Regions from separate parts of the Pseudorhodoplanes sinuspersici genome, predicted to be linked through region 4. Evidence: predicted binding sites of a transcription regulator. Region 4 holds the regulator's gene; each other region holds the start of a gene.
What was found. The regulator LexA, encoded in region 4, represses DNA repair genes until DNA is damaged. The targets are predictions, from matches to a motif close to TGTTCNNNNTGTGTTCNG.

Region 1 (3,209 bases), 1.8 Mb from region 4:
TATGTGCGAGCCAGGCCGCCAGCGCCAGCACGCCGGCACCGGAGGCCAGCATGCCGATGCGATAGGCGGCGACATAGCCGGCCATGCCGGCCGCCTGCTCGCTGGTCTCAAGGCTTTCGACGCGGAAGGCATCGATGACGATATCCTGCGTCGCCGATGCAATGGCCACCAGCACCGCGCCCAGCGCGACCGGCCACAACGCGGCACTCGGATTCTGAAAGGCCAGGAACAGGATCGCGGCGGCCAGCAGCAATTGCGAGAAGACCAGCCAGCCGCGCCGCCGCCCGAGCGCCTTCGACAGGATCGGCACATCGAGCGCATCGACCAGCGGCGCCCAGAGAAACTTGATGGTGTAGGGCAGGCCGACCAGCGCATAGAGACCGATGGTGCGCAGGTTCACCCCGCTCTCGGTCATCCAGATCGCCAGCGTGGTGCCGGACAAGGCGAGCGGAAGCCCCGACGAAAAGCCGAGCAGGATGACGATCAACACCCGCGGCTTCAGATAAACCGCAAGTGCGTCGGACCAGGTGGTTTTCGCGGAGGATTCAAGAGTCGTCATGCGGAACTCAGATTCGCCACAGTGGATGCTAGCCGTCATGCTCGCGCTTGTCATCGCAAGCCGGATTTAAACAACTTGCGCCTTATTACGGCCGTCCCCTCGGCCAAGCCGAGGGATGTTGGATCCACGTCTTTTGATTCATATTGAAGAGAAGAAAGACGTGGATGCGCGGGCATAGGCGTCAACGACGCCGTCCTCGACGGCTTAAGCCCGGCCATGACAGCAATTCTGTGGCGACCTATTCCCCCGCGATCCGGCGGGCGCCGATCGGCGCCGGGATCACCACGGCGCTGGCATCGTCGTCGTCACCATCGAATTCCACTTCGCGGATGCGCGCGCCGCGCTTCTCCATCTTGTCGGCGGAGATGAGGATCTGCCGGATATCCTCATTGGCCTGGCCGAAGTGGTTGTCGAGCTTGTTGACGCGGTCACGCAGGCGGCGCAGGTCGTCCATCAGATTGCCGACCTCGGCGTGAATCTTGTCGGCGGCTTCGCGCATCTTGGCGTCGCGATGGATCTGCTGGATCACCTGGATCGCCAGCATCAGCAGCGAGGGCGACACGATCACCACCTTGGAGCGGAAGGCCCGCTGGATCAAATCGTCGAACTGGTCGTGCAACTCGGCATAGACGGATTCCGACGGCACGAACATCAGCGCCAGATCCTGCGTTTCGCCGGGCAGCAGGTATTTGCCGGCGATATCGGCAATGTGTTTCGACACATGCTGACGCAGCAGCTTGCCGGCGAGGTTGCGTTCGTCGTCGGACTTCGAGTCACGGAACGCGGTCACCGCCTCAAGCGGAAACTTGGCATCGATGATCAGCGGGCGCTGGTCGGGAAAGTGGATGACGCAGTCCGGGCGGGTGCTGTTCGACAGCGTGAACTGGAATTCGTAGGTGCCCTTCGGCAGCCCATCCTCGATGATCATCTCCATGCGGCCCTGGCCGAAGGCGCCGCGCTGCTGCTTGTTCGACAGCACGCTTTGCAGCGAGGTGACCTGCGAGGCGAGGGCCGTGATATTTTGCTGCGCCGAATCGATCACCGCGAGCCGTTCGTTCAGCCGCGCGAGATTGTCGGTGGTCTGCTGTGTGGAGTGCTGCACCGACTGGCCGACACGATGGGTCACGGCGTCCAGCCGCTCGGAGAAAGATTTCTCGAATTGCGACTGCCGGTTGGCCAGCATGTCGCCCATGGCCCGGACGAGACCCGAGGTTTCCGCCTGCATGCGGCGAAGCTCGGCCATGCGGGCTTCGCTCTGCATCCGCGCTTCGTTCTGTTCGGTTTCGATTCGCTCCGCTTCTGCGGCCTGCAACAGGCGGCGTCGCCGCCGCGCCATCAGCACCACCGCGACGCCGATGACGGCCGCCAGAACGAGCGCGAAGGCCGCCGCGACGATGGCGACAACCAGCAGGGGATCGACGCCGGTCAGGCGGTCCCGGATCAGGGCGAAGGTGTCCATCCGGCCCTTTTAGCACGATTCGGAAGCGCCATAGAACAAAAAGAGAACATTTGTCCAGGGATTTCTTCCCTTTCCCCGCCCTCTACGGGGAGCGGGAAGGAACCTCTGGGAGAGAGGGAAGAGCCGCAAAACCAAATTGACCGCGCGCCGCGCAATCCTTACATCGCGCGCATGGCACTCCGCGACATCATCGTTATTCCTGACAAGCGCCTGCGTCTGGTCTCCAAGCCGGTCGAGAAGGTGGATGCGGCTATCCGCAAACTCGCCGACGACATGTTCGAGACCATGTATGAGGCACCCGGCATCGGCCTCGCCGCGATCCAGATCGCCGAGCCGCTGCGCCTCGTCACCATGGACCTTGCCGGCAAGGAAGAAGAGAAGAGGCCGGCCGTCTTCATCAATCCGGAGATCCTGTGGTCGTCGGAGGAGATGAACGTGCACGAGGAAGGCTGCCTCTCGATCCCGGAATATTACGAGGAGGTCGAGCGGCCGGCGAAGATCAAGGTCCGCTATCTCGATCTCGACGGGAAGCTGCACGAAGTCGACGCCGACGGCATGCTGGCGACCTGCCTGCAGCATGAGATCGACCATCTGAACGGCGTGTTGTTCATCGACCATATCTCGAAGCTGAAGCGCGACCGCGTCATCAAGAAATACACCAAGATCGCGAAACAGGCGGCGGAGTAATGCCGCTCCGCCTGATCTTCATGGGCACGCCGGACTTTGCGGTGCCGACGCTGGTGGAGATCGTCGGCGCCGGGCATGAGGTGGTTGCCGTCTATACGCGCGAGCCAAAGCCGGCCGGCCGCGGCATGGAGCTGCAGGATACGCCGGTGGCGCGCGAGGCCAAGCGCTTCGGCCTGCCGGTGCTGACGCCGAAGACATTGCGGACGCAAGAGGCGCAGGCGCAGTTCCGCGCCTTCGATGCCGATGCTGCGGTGGTCGTCGCCTATGGGCTGATCCTGCCGGCGGCGATTCTCGAGGCGGTGCCGCTCGGCTGTTTCAATCTGCATGCGTCTCTGTTGCCGCGCTGGCGTGGTGCTGCGCCGATCAACCGCGCGGTGATGGCAGGCGATGCGGAGAGCGGCGTCACCGTCATGAAGATGGACGAGGGCCTCGACACCGGCGGCATGGCGATGATGGAGCGCATGCCGATCGATGCCGACATGACCGCCGGCGCTCTGCACGATC
Region 2 (3,209 bases), 770 kb from region 4:
GGCTCACCGCTCTATACGGGTATCGGGGCACAAGTCCAAATGCGCGATGTCTGTGTCACCCGCTTGCCTGGGCTGATCGACTGCCCGACAAGCGCGAAGCAGCACTGGAATCACGGCTCATCCGACCATGTAGCAATGGCACTACAAGTACGCGCTGATCCCCGTAGTCCCGCTGTTGCTGAAGCTGCTCTGCACGGAGAGAAGGCTGTTATAGCCCCGGACTAGGCGGTTCATCACCTGCTCGGTCACGCCGAGGACCGATTTTTCTTCCGCACTCATCGCCGCATATTGCTTGATCATCGCCAGGCTGCCCGCGCTCGGATCGCTGCTATTCCCTGAATTGATGGCGTTCAAAAGGCTCAGACGGTTGCGCTGATTCAGTTCGGCCTTGGCCGCGCGGGCCTCATCAATGGAAAATGTTGCATCCTGATTGAGGGAGACAGTCGCGAGCATCCGGTTGTCGAATTTCGAAAAGTCGACCTGCTGGCCGAATGTCCGGCGGGCATTGAAAACCAGTTCGCTGCCCTTGTCCGCCGCTGCGTTGATCTGGTCGTCCAGCAACGCGCGGGCGCGCGCGGCGATGCTGCCGCTGCTTGCACCTGAAGACGGAGAATTCATCTCGCTTGTCTTGGCGAGCAACACCTGAACCGGGTCGTCGCTGTTGCCCGTGTTCGGCGCTTTGCCGAAAGTCTTGCGTGCCGCTGCGGCACCATCAACAAGCGCCTTGCGCTGAGCCTGCCACGAGGCGGTATTACGCTCGTCGGCACCGGCTTCATCCATATAGGCAAGAGCAGCGTCATAGAGACTGGCATAGTCGCCGCTATGTCGCGCGATCACAACATGATGGGCCATGGCATCGTCGAAACGGCCCTGCAAGGCCGATTGAGCGGCCTTAACCTCGTCTTTCGAGAACAGCTTTTGCGCGTTGGAGACGATCGCCGACAGGGTTGCGCGGCTTTGACTGGAGAAATCGACAGCGACCGCGCCATCCAGGATGGCGGATGAGATTCCGAGTTTCTCGTATTGCTGATCGAACCAGTTGCGGGCATTCGTGGCGAGCGTCTCAAGCGGCATCGCATCGCTGTTCGCCGGCTGCGATGTTTGCGCCAGATAGGCCTTCGCCTCGTCCGACAGGCTGATGATGGTCGAAGGCGATGACGAGGTTTTCTTTTTATCCTCGTCGGTGAGGATTTGGGCAAGACTTGGCGCTGCCGGGATAGTGTACCCTCGGCCCGCCGAGCTGAATAACGATGTCAGATTGGTTCCAATGGCTGTCGACACGAGCCCCTCCTGGTCGTTACGAAAATATGAGCAAGGGGTGTGCCATCGTGGGACAAGGAGAAAACCGTTGTCTTTTCAACGAAGAGAGACGTCTCTTTAACGAGAGAAGAAAAGCAGCGTTCTGCCAGTCGGCAGTTTTTGCCGGGTGATGTGAAAACTATGCCCGATGGCTGCTGCAGTTAAGATGGGCGAAAAGCCAGGTCAGCCCGACCTGACGGTTTGGACGAAGTTTCCTCTAAATTCCTTCGACAGCAGAAACCTGTTTGCATTGTTCTTGTTTTGTTCTAGCATCCCAAACGAGATGCAGAACCCCTTACCATCATGCCGTTGTTGGATGCCAAAACCCCTTATCAAACCCGTGAAGAGACCGTTCGGGACCTTCGCCGGATGCTGGCGAGGGCAAACGGGACTTCGGTCGAAGCAACCACGCTTCCCTTCGGCCTTGCCGCTCTCGATGAGCATCTGCCGCAAAGGGGCCTGCCCTTCGGCGCGCTGCACGAAATCGCACCGATCGTTGCAGCCGATATGCCGGCGGCCTTCGGTTTTACGACCACCCTCCTCGGTCGCATCGCACAGGCCGATCGCGCACGCGGACCTGTGCTCATCGTCACAGGACCAAACGATGTTGCCGCCTATGGCCGCCCGTACGGACATGGTCTCCAGCGACTGGGGCTCGATCCGGCACGCGTGCTCCTTGTCGCAACCAAGGACGACAGGGAGACGCAGTGGGCGCTGGAAGAGGCCTTGCGCTCCGCCTCGCCCGCTGCCGTCGCCGGCGTAATCGAATTCCTGGGGTTTCGCGCGAGTCAAAGACTGCATCTCGCCGCTGAAAATTCCGGGCGTCCTTTGCTGGTGCTTCGGCCGTCAGAAATTGTGGGAACGAGCGTTGCGATGACGCGCTGGCGTATCGGCGCAGCCGCAGCCGCGCGCGACCGCTTCGGCCTGATCACGCGCTGGCAATGGAGGGTTAAGCTCGAACGCTGTCGGAACGGACGTCCGGGCGAATGGTTGGTGGAGTTCGATCATGCGTATCGTTTCAGTCTGGCTGCCGCGATGGCCGATCCTGCGCTTTTTCACGACGCAGACGCGCGATCCTTCCGGCGAGCCGTTTGATCCTGCCCGGCCGTTCGTTCTCTCAGCCGACGCCTCCGGTGGCCCTCGCATCGCCGCCTTGAATATGGCCGCTGAAAAATACGGACTTGCGGTTGGCGATCCACTGGCCGATGCGCGCGCCAAAGCGGAAGGCCTGCAAGTCGCTGTTCATGATCCCGCGGCTGACGATGCAGCCTTGCGACGGCTGACCTTGTGGGCCACGCGTTACACACCATCCGTGTCGCCATGGAGCGAGGACAACGGCGCAGATGGTTTCTTTCTCGATATTACCGGCGCTGCGCATTTATTTGACGGAGAAGAAAAACTGCTCGCCGATCTGTCTCACCGGCTGAGCTGTTTCGGATTGCAGGCGCGGCTGGCGATCGCGGACACGCCCGGCGCGGCCTGGGCTTTGTCGCGTTATCATCCCTTGCATGCTGTCGTGATGCCTGGTGGACAAGAAGCGGCAGCACTCGCGTCCTTGCCCATCGAGGCACTCAGGCTCTCACCCGATACACGCACGACGCTGCGGCGGCTCGGTTTCAAGCGCGTCGGCGCGCTGATTGACAAGCCGCGCGCGCCTTTCGCCGCACGCTTCGAGACGGAACTGCTGACGCGCCTTGATCAGGCGCTTGGTCATGCAGCGGAGCCGCTCCGCCTTATTGTTTCTCCTCCCCTCTATCACAGCACACGCTATCTGCTCGAACCAATCTGGACACAAGACGCGGTGATTGCCGTTGCGACGCGTTTGATGAAGGATCTCGTCCATCCCCTGGTCCGCGATGGTGTCGGCGCAAGAGCGTTGCGGCTCTCGCTCTATCGCGTCGATGGCGATG
Region 3 (3,209 bases), 170 kb from region 4:
ACATCGCGCGGCGCGCGAAGTTCATCGAACCGCAGCTCGTCGCCGAAATCGCCTTTCGCGGCTGGACGCGCGATGGCCTCGTCCGGCAGGCGTCGTTCAAGGGATTGCGCAGCGACAAGCCCGCAAAAGAGATCGTGAAGGAGACGCCGATGCCGACACGCAAGGTGGCCAAGGCTGCTGCGACATCCGCAAAGAAGGCGGCAAGCAAGTCTGCGCCGAAAGCGAGCAGCGCGCGGCGGAAGGCGGCGGCCCCGCGCAAGCCTGTCCGTTCGTCCGCCAGCGACGGTGCAGAGCAAATCGAAGGCGTCCGCGTCACCCATCCCGATAAGGTGCTGTTCGCGGCCCAGGACGTCACCAAGCGCGAGTTGATCGATCATTATCTGTCGATTGCCGATGCGATGCTGCCGCATATTGTTGACCGGCCGATCAGCCTCGTGCGCTGTCCGAGTGGCAGCGGCGGATCGTGCTTCTATCAGAAGCATGCCTCGGATGGCTTTCCCGGCGAGTTCAAGTCGATCAGCATTCGCGAGAAATCGGGCACCGACAAATATCTCTATATCGAGGACGAGCGCGGGCTCATCGCCGCGGTGCAGGTGGGCGTGCTGGAACTGCATCTGTGGTGCTGCCATGTCGACGATGTCGAGAAGCCGGACCGGCTGATCTTCGATTTCGATCCCGACGAGGGGCTCGACTTCATACATGTCAGGGAAGCGGCGAAGGAGATGCGCGCCCGGCTGAAGGATCTCGGTCTTGAATCCTTCCCGATGGTGACGGGCGGGAAGGGCGTGCATGTGGTCGCACCGCTCAAGCCCGGCCATAGCTGGGACGAGCATCGCGAATTCGCCGAAGCGCTGGCGCGGGTGATGGCGGAGGAGCATCCCGACCGTTTCGTCGCCAACATGTCGAAGGCCAAGCGCAAGGGAAAGATCTTCGTCGATTATCTGCGCAACCAGCGCGGCGCGACGGCGATCTGCCCGTTCTCGACGCGGGCGCGGCCAGGTGCCTATGTCGCGATGCCGGTGTCGTGGCAGAAGCTGGCCCGGCTCGACAATGCGCATCCGGTGGCGGTGGGCGAGGCGGCAAAGTTTTTGGGCCGCAGCGATCCCTGGCCGGGCTACTTCAAGCTCAGGCAGCCGCTGCCGAGGATGTAGGGCCGAGCGCGCGATGCCGGAGGCCTTTGAGTTGCGCAGCGGTATTTTTGCTGCTAGAACAAAAAGAGAACTTTGTTGACGGTATGGTGTTGAACCGGCCTTGTGCGCGACCACTTGTGGAAAAGGCTTGCTGCGGCAAGCGGCGGCGGACGCGACGCACTAGGGTGCGGGATTGCGCCGGTTTGAACGGGAGAGTGTTATGGCGGGTTCGGTGAACAAAGTGATCCTGGTAGGAAATCTCGGGAAGGACCCCGAAATCCGCCGGACGCAGGACGGGCGGCCGATTGCCAACCTCTCGATCGCGACGTCCGACACCTGGCGCGACAAGGCGACCGGCGAGCGCAAGGAAAAGACCGAGTGGCATCGCGTGGTGATCTTCAATGAGGGCCTGTGCAAGGTCGCCGAGCAATATCTGAAGAAGGGCGCCAAGGTTTACATCGAGGGTGCGCTGCAGACCCGCAAATGGACCGACAAGGACGGCGTCGAGAAATACTCGACCGAAGTGGTGCTGCAGGGCTTCAACTCGACGCTGACCATGCTGGATGGCCGCAGCGGTGGCGGCGGTGGTGACCGCGTGTCCGATTATTCTGGGGCTGACGATTTCGGCTCGCCCGGACCGACCGCCTCGCGCCGGCCGGCGATGGCTGGCGGCGGCGGTCGCGGCGACATGGACGACGAAATTCCGTTCTAGCCCGGGCCGCGTTAAGCCCACGCCGCGCGCACGCCGTCGATCACGAATTGCACGGCGAGCGCGGCGAGGATGACGCCGAGCAGGCGCTCCAGCACGATGTTGCCGGTGACGCCGAGCAGTTTCGCCAGTCGCGCGCCGATCATGAAGGCGAGCAGGCACGAAATCAGCACGATGGCGATGACCGCAATCAGACTGCCCAGGCGGACGATGTCCTGGCCGGCGCGTCCAGCCAGGAGAATGGCGGCGGTGATCGCGCCGGGGCCGGCCATCAGCGGGATCGCCAGCGGGAAGGCGGCGATATTGCGCACCTGATCGTCGATCGCCGCTTCCGCCTCATGCGATTTCCGCACGATGCGCACGCCGAACACCATTTCTGAGGCGATCGAGAACAGCAGCAGGCCGCCGGCGATGCGGAACGCCGGCAGGCCGATGCCCAGCTTGTTCAGGAGCCAACTGCCAATCAGCGTTGCCCCGCACAGGATGGCAAAGGCAATCAGGCTGGCGCGCAGCGCGACCTGACGGCGCGCCTTGGCCGGCAGCCCCTTCGTCAACGAGACGAAGATCGGCACGAGCCCGAGCGGATCGACCACAACCAGCAGAGTGACGAGGGCCGAGATGAAGAAGTCGAACGGCATGCAACGAGCCTCGCCCGAAGCGTGAAAAAAGGCAATGCTGGGGCAGGTTCGTAGGTGACTAAAAAGGGTCGCCTAACAATTTGAAATATAAGAGAAATTTACGAGGTTTCCGTCATAAAAGTGTTGGCTTTGGCGACGTGAATCGGCTATGGGAGCGCCAGCCGAATTCTGCTGGAAAAATTCCTTGTCTGAACCTGAAAATCCCGCGTCCGGAGGCTCCCTGCCGCCGGATATTCGCCCCGTGTCGATCACGGAGGAAATGAAGCGCTCGTATCTCGATTACGCCATGAGCGTGATCGTCTCGCGTGCGCTGCCGGACGCGCGTGACGGCCTCAAGCCCGTGCATCGGCGCATCCTCTATTCGATGAACGAGCAGGGGCATACGCCCGACAAGAAATACGTGAAATCGGCGCGTATCGTCGGTGACGTGATGGGTAAATATCACCCGCACGGCGACCAGGCGATCTATGACTCGCTGGTGCGTATGGCGCAGGATTTCTCCATGCGCCTGATGCTGATCGACGGGCAGGGCAATTTCGGCTCGGTCGACGGCGATCCACCCGCGGCGATGCGTTATACAGAATCGCGCCTGGCGCGTCCGGCGATGTCGCTTCTGGCCGACATCGACAGCGACACCGTCGATTTCAATCCGAACTATGACGGCAACGAAAGAGAGCCGGCGGTTCTGCCGGCGCGTTTCCCCAATCTTCTGGCCAATGGCGCCGGCGGCAT
Region 4 (3,209 bases):
GCTGTTTCCGTCGCCTGTCTCACCGTCTATGACATGGTGAAGGCGGCCGAACGCGAGATGCGCATCGAAGGCATTCGGTTGATCGAGAAATCGGGCGGCAAGTCCGGTCTATTCCGCGCAAAGGATTAGGTGTTGTGTCATTGCTTCCGGTTGCTGACGCCCTCGAACGCGTGCTGGCGAAGGCTAGGCCTTTGCCGGCGGAGCACGTGGCATTGAACGAAGCGTATGGCCGTGTGCTGGCCGAGGATCTTCGCGCGCTGCGGACACAGCCGCCCGTCGATGTGTCGGCGATGGACGGTTACGCCGTGCGCGCGGAAGATATCACAACGGTGCCGACCGAACTGACGCTGATTGGCGAGGTTGCGGCCGGGCGTCCCTTCACCGGCGCGATCGAGGCTGGGCAGACCGCGCGCATTTTCACCGGCGGAGAATTGCCTGCCGGCGCCGACACCATCGTCGTGCAGGAACATACTCGCCGCGAGGGCGACAAAATTATCTTCGCGACATTGCCGCAAGCCGGGCGTCATATCCGAAAAGCAGGGCTCGATTTTTTCGACAACGATATCCTGCTGGTCCGTAGCCGCGTGCTGACCGACCGGGATCTTTCGCTCGCCGCGGCGATGAACCATCCGCTGGTGCCGGTCCATCGCAAGCCGCGCGTTGCCATGCTGGCGACCGGCGATGAACTCGTGTTGCCGGGGCAGACGCCGGGGCCCGGCCAGATCATCTATTCGAACGGCTTTTCGATCATGGCCTTTGCGCGGCGGCTGGGCGCTGAGGTCATCGATCTCGGCATTGTAGCGGATCGTCTTGAAGACACAGTCTCCGCCATCCGCCGCGCGCGCGATGCAAATGTAGATGTCCTGGTGACGATGGGCGGCGCCTCGGTCGGCGACTACGATCTCGTGCAGAAGGCGCTCTCGGCCGAAAACATCGATCTGTCGTTCTGGAAGATTGCGATGCGACCGGGCCGCCCGCTGATGCATGGACAATTGGGCGAAATGCAGGTGCTCGGCCTGCCGGGCAATCCCGTGTCGGCTTATGTCTGCGCCTTCCTGTTCCTGGGACCGCTGCTGCGGAAGATGACCGGGCGGCATGATGTCGAGAACCCGACCGAGCAGGCTTTGCTGGGCTCCGACCTGCCGGAGAATGACGAGCGGGCCGATTATCTGCGTGCCCGGATATCGCGGTCGGTCCGCGGAGCCCTGGTGGCGACGCCGTTTCCGCTGCAGGATTCGTCGATGGGCCGGGTGCTGGCCCATGCCGATTGCCTCGTCCTCCGCGAGCCGCTGGCACCGCGGGGCGCGGTTGGCTCGATCTGCACGATCCTGAAACTTCCCCTTTGAAATCCCTTCGCTTTCTTCACTCCAAATTAAGGGCTTGCAGAACACATATCGAACATATAGTGTCCGTTCATGATTTGTTTCGCACCCCTTGAGGTGCCGGTTGCCGGGGGAGACGATCGATGTTGACGCGGAAACAGTTCGAGCTTTTGCGCTTCATCAACGAGCGGCTGAAAGAAGCCGGCGTGCCACCCTCCTTCGACGAGATGAAGGACGCGCTCGACCTGCGCTCCAAGTCCGGCATTCACCGGCTGATCACGGCTCTGGAGGAGCGCGGCTTCATTCGCCGCCTGCCCAACCGCGCCCGGGCGATTGAGGTGATCAAGCTGCCCGATTCCGTCGTCCAGGGACCAGGCGCCCGCCGCGGCTTCACGCCCAGCGTCATCGAAGGCAATCTCGGCCGTGTCCGGACCGTCTCTTCGGAGGACGACGGCAATGGCAGCAGCGGCAATCGCCCCGTGGCCGTGCCGATGATGGGCCGGATCGCCGCCGGTACGCCGATCGAGGCGATCCAGACCAAGACTCAAACCATCAATATTCCGCCGGACATGCTCTCGGCATCGGGCGAACATTTCGCGCTGGAAGTCCGCGGCGATTCGATGATCGAAGCCGGCATCCTCGACGGCGACGTTGCGTTGATCCGCAAGTCCGACGGCGCCGATACCGGCGACATCGTTGTTGCACTGATCGACGAAGAGGAAGCCACGCTGAAGCGTTTCCGCCGTAGAGGCGCGTCGATCGCACTCGAGCCGGCGAATACGGCCTACGAAGTGCGCATCCTGCCGCCAACACGCGTGCGCATCCAAGGCAAGCTGATCGGCCTAATCCGCCGGTACTGACACGGCATCTTCGACATCCAGATCCTGTAGACGCGGCGTCGCATCACGCGGTGGTGCTTGCGGCTGCGCGGACGTTGCCGTTTGCACCGGCTTCGCCGTCCACGGGCGCTGATAGTTTGTCGGTCGCGCTGAATCGATCGCGAACGAAGAGCCGTTCCATCGTGCTCTGCTCGCGCCATTGGCCCGTGCGACGTTGCGATCAATAGCCGGCGCGGCACAATGCGGCGGAATCGTTCTGTTCGTCACGACGAAGGCTGCGATTTCGCAATCTTCGGCTGCGGCTTCCGCCGTAAGCGACAATGCTACGGGCCGCCCATCGGCCAGGCGGGCAACGCAACCGTTTTCATCGCAGCGTGTGCTTTCCGCAAGCGACGAATCCTTGGCAGATCGTGAATCCCCATCGGCGGCGAGCCATTCGCCAAGCACGAATTCGTCCCGTCGGCTCGCAATGATCCGCAAGACGCCGCCCGCGTCACGCACCGCTGCCATGCCCGCATCCGCGGAGACGAACATGTCGGGACGCGGCGTGATTAGAATGAAGCCGATGCAAGCTGCGCCCAAGCCGGCACCTGTCCAGCGCAGCGGGGAACGCAAGAGGCATACAACGACGAGGCCTGCCGTGCCGATCAGCAATGGGCCGATGCCAAAAGCGGGAATGCGGCCAACAGCGCCAGGCAAGCTGGCGACCCAGGTTGCCGCCACGATGATCCATTCAATCCCCTCGCCCATCAGCCACCAGAACGGCCGGTCGAATCCGAACGGCAAAGCGACGAGTGCCAGAAGACCCACGGGCATCACCCAGATCGAGACCGCCGGCATGGCCAAGAGATTGGCGAGAACGCCATAGGGTGCGAGGCGATGGAAGTGATAAGCGGCGAACAAGGTGGTCGCGAGCCCCGCGACCAGCGATGCGAGAATGAGTGCGACGATCTCCCGGCCTCCCCATAACGCAGTGCGTGCGCTCAAGGATTTGTCGGGCACATTGGACAGCCACGGCAGCCCGCGCTCATAGACGGCGATCAGCGCC

Region 1: a site for LexA is predicted at 2,050-2,067, ahead of CAK95_RS02850 (DNA recombination protein RmuC). Genes of this name have one in related genera too.
Region 2: a site for LexA is predicted at 1,551-1,568, ahead of CAK95_RS19250 (ImuA family protein). Genes of this name have one in related genera too.
Region 3: a site for LexA is predicted at 1,206-1,223, ahead of CAK95_RS22235 (single-stranded DNA-binding protein). Genes of this name have one in related genera too.

What each region holds. Positions count from the first base shown of each region.
Region 1 covers NZ_CP021112.1:569,688-572,896, reverse strand. Annotated here, with positions in the region: gene CAK95_RS02855 (AmpG family muropeptide MFS transporter) at 1-559, opposite strand, end outside; gene CAK95_RS02850 (DNA recombination protein RmuC) at 798-2,018, opposite strand; gene def (peptide deformylase) at 2,190-2,705, shown strand; gene fmt (methionyl-tRNA formyltransferase) at 2,705-3,209, shown strand, end outside.
Region 2 covers NZ_CP021112.1:3,966,660-3,969,868, reverse strand. Annotated here, with positions in the region: gene CAK95_RS19255 (hypothetical protein) at 142-1,281, opposite strand; gene CAK95_RS19250 (ImuA family protein) at 1,669-2,394, shown strand; gene CAK95_RS19245 (Y-family DNA polymerase) at 2,306-3,209, shown strand, end outside.
Region 3 covers NZ_CP021112.1:4,560,032-4,563,240, forward strand. Annotated here, with positions in the region: gene ligD (DNA ligase D) at 1-1,151, shown strand, start outside; gene CAK95_RS22235 (single-stranded DNA-binding protein) at 1,351-1,842, shown strand; gene CAK95_RS22240 (MarC family protein) at 1,854-2,477, opposite strand; gene gyrA (DNA gyrase subunit A) at 2,662-3,209, shown strand, end outside.
Region 4 covers NZ_CP021112.1:4,734,151-4,737,359, reverse strand. Annotated here, with positions in the region: gene moaC (cyclic pyranopterin monophosphate synthase MoaC) at 1-129, shown strand, start outside; gene CAK95_RS23070 (molybdopterin molybdotransferase MoeA) at 135-1,346, shown strand; gene lexA (transcriptional repressor LexA) at 1,466-2,182, shown strand; gene CAK95_RS23060 (ComEC/Rec2 family competence protein) at 2,165-3,209, opposite strand, start outside.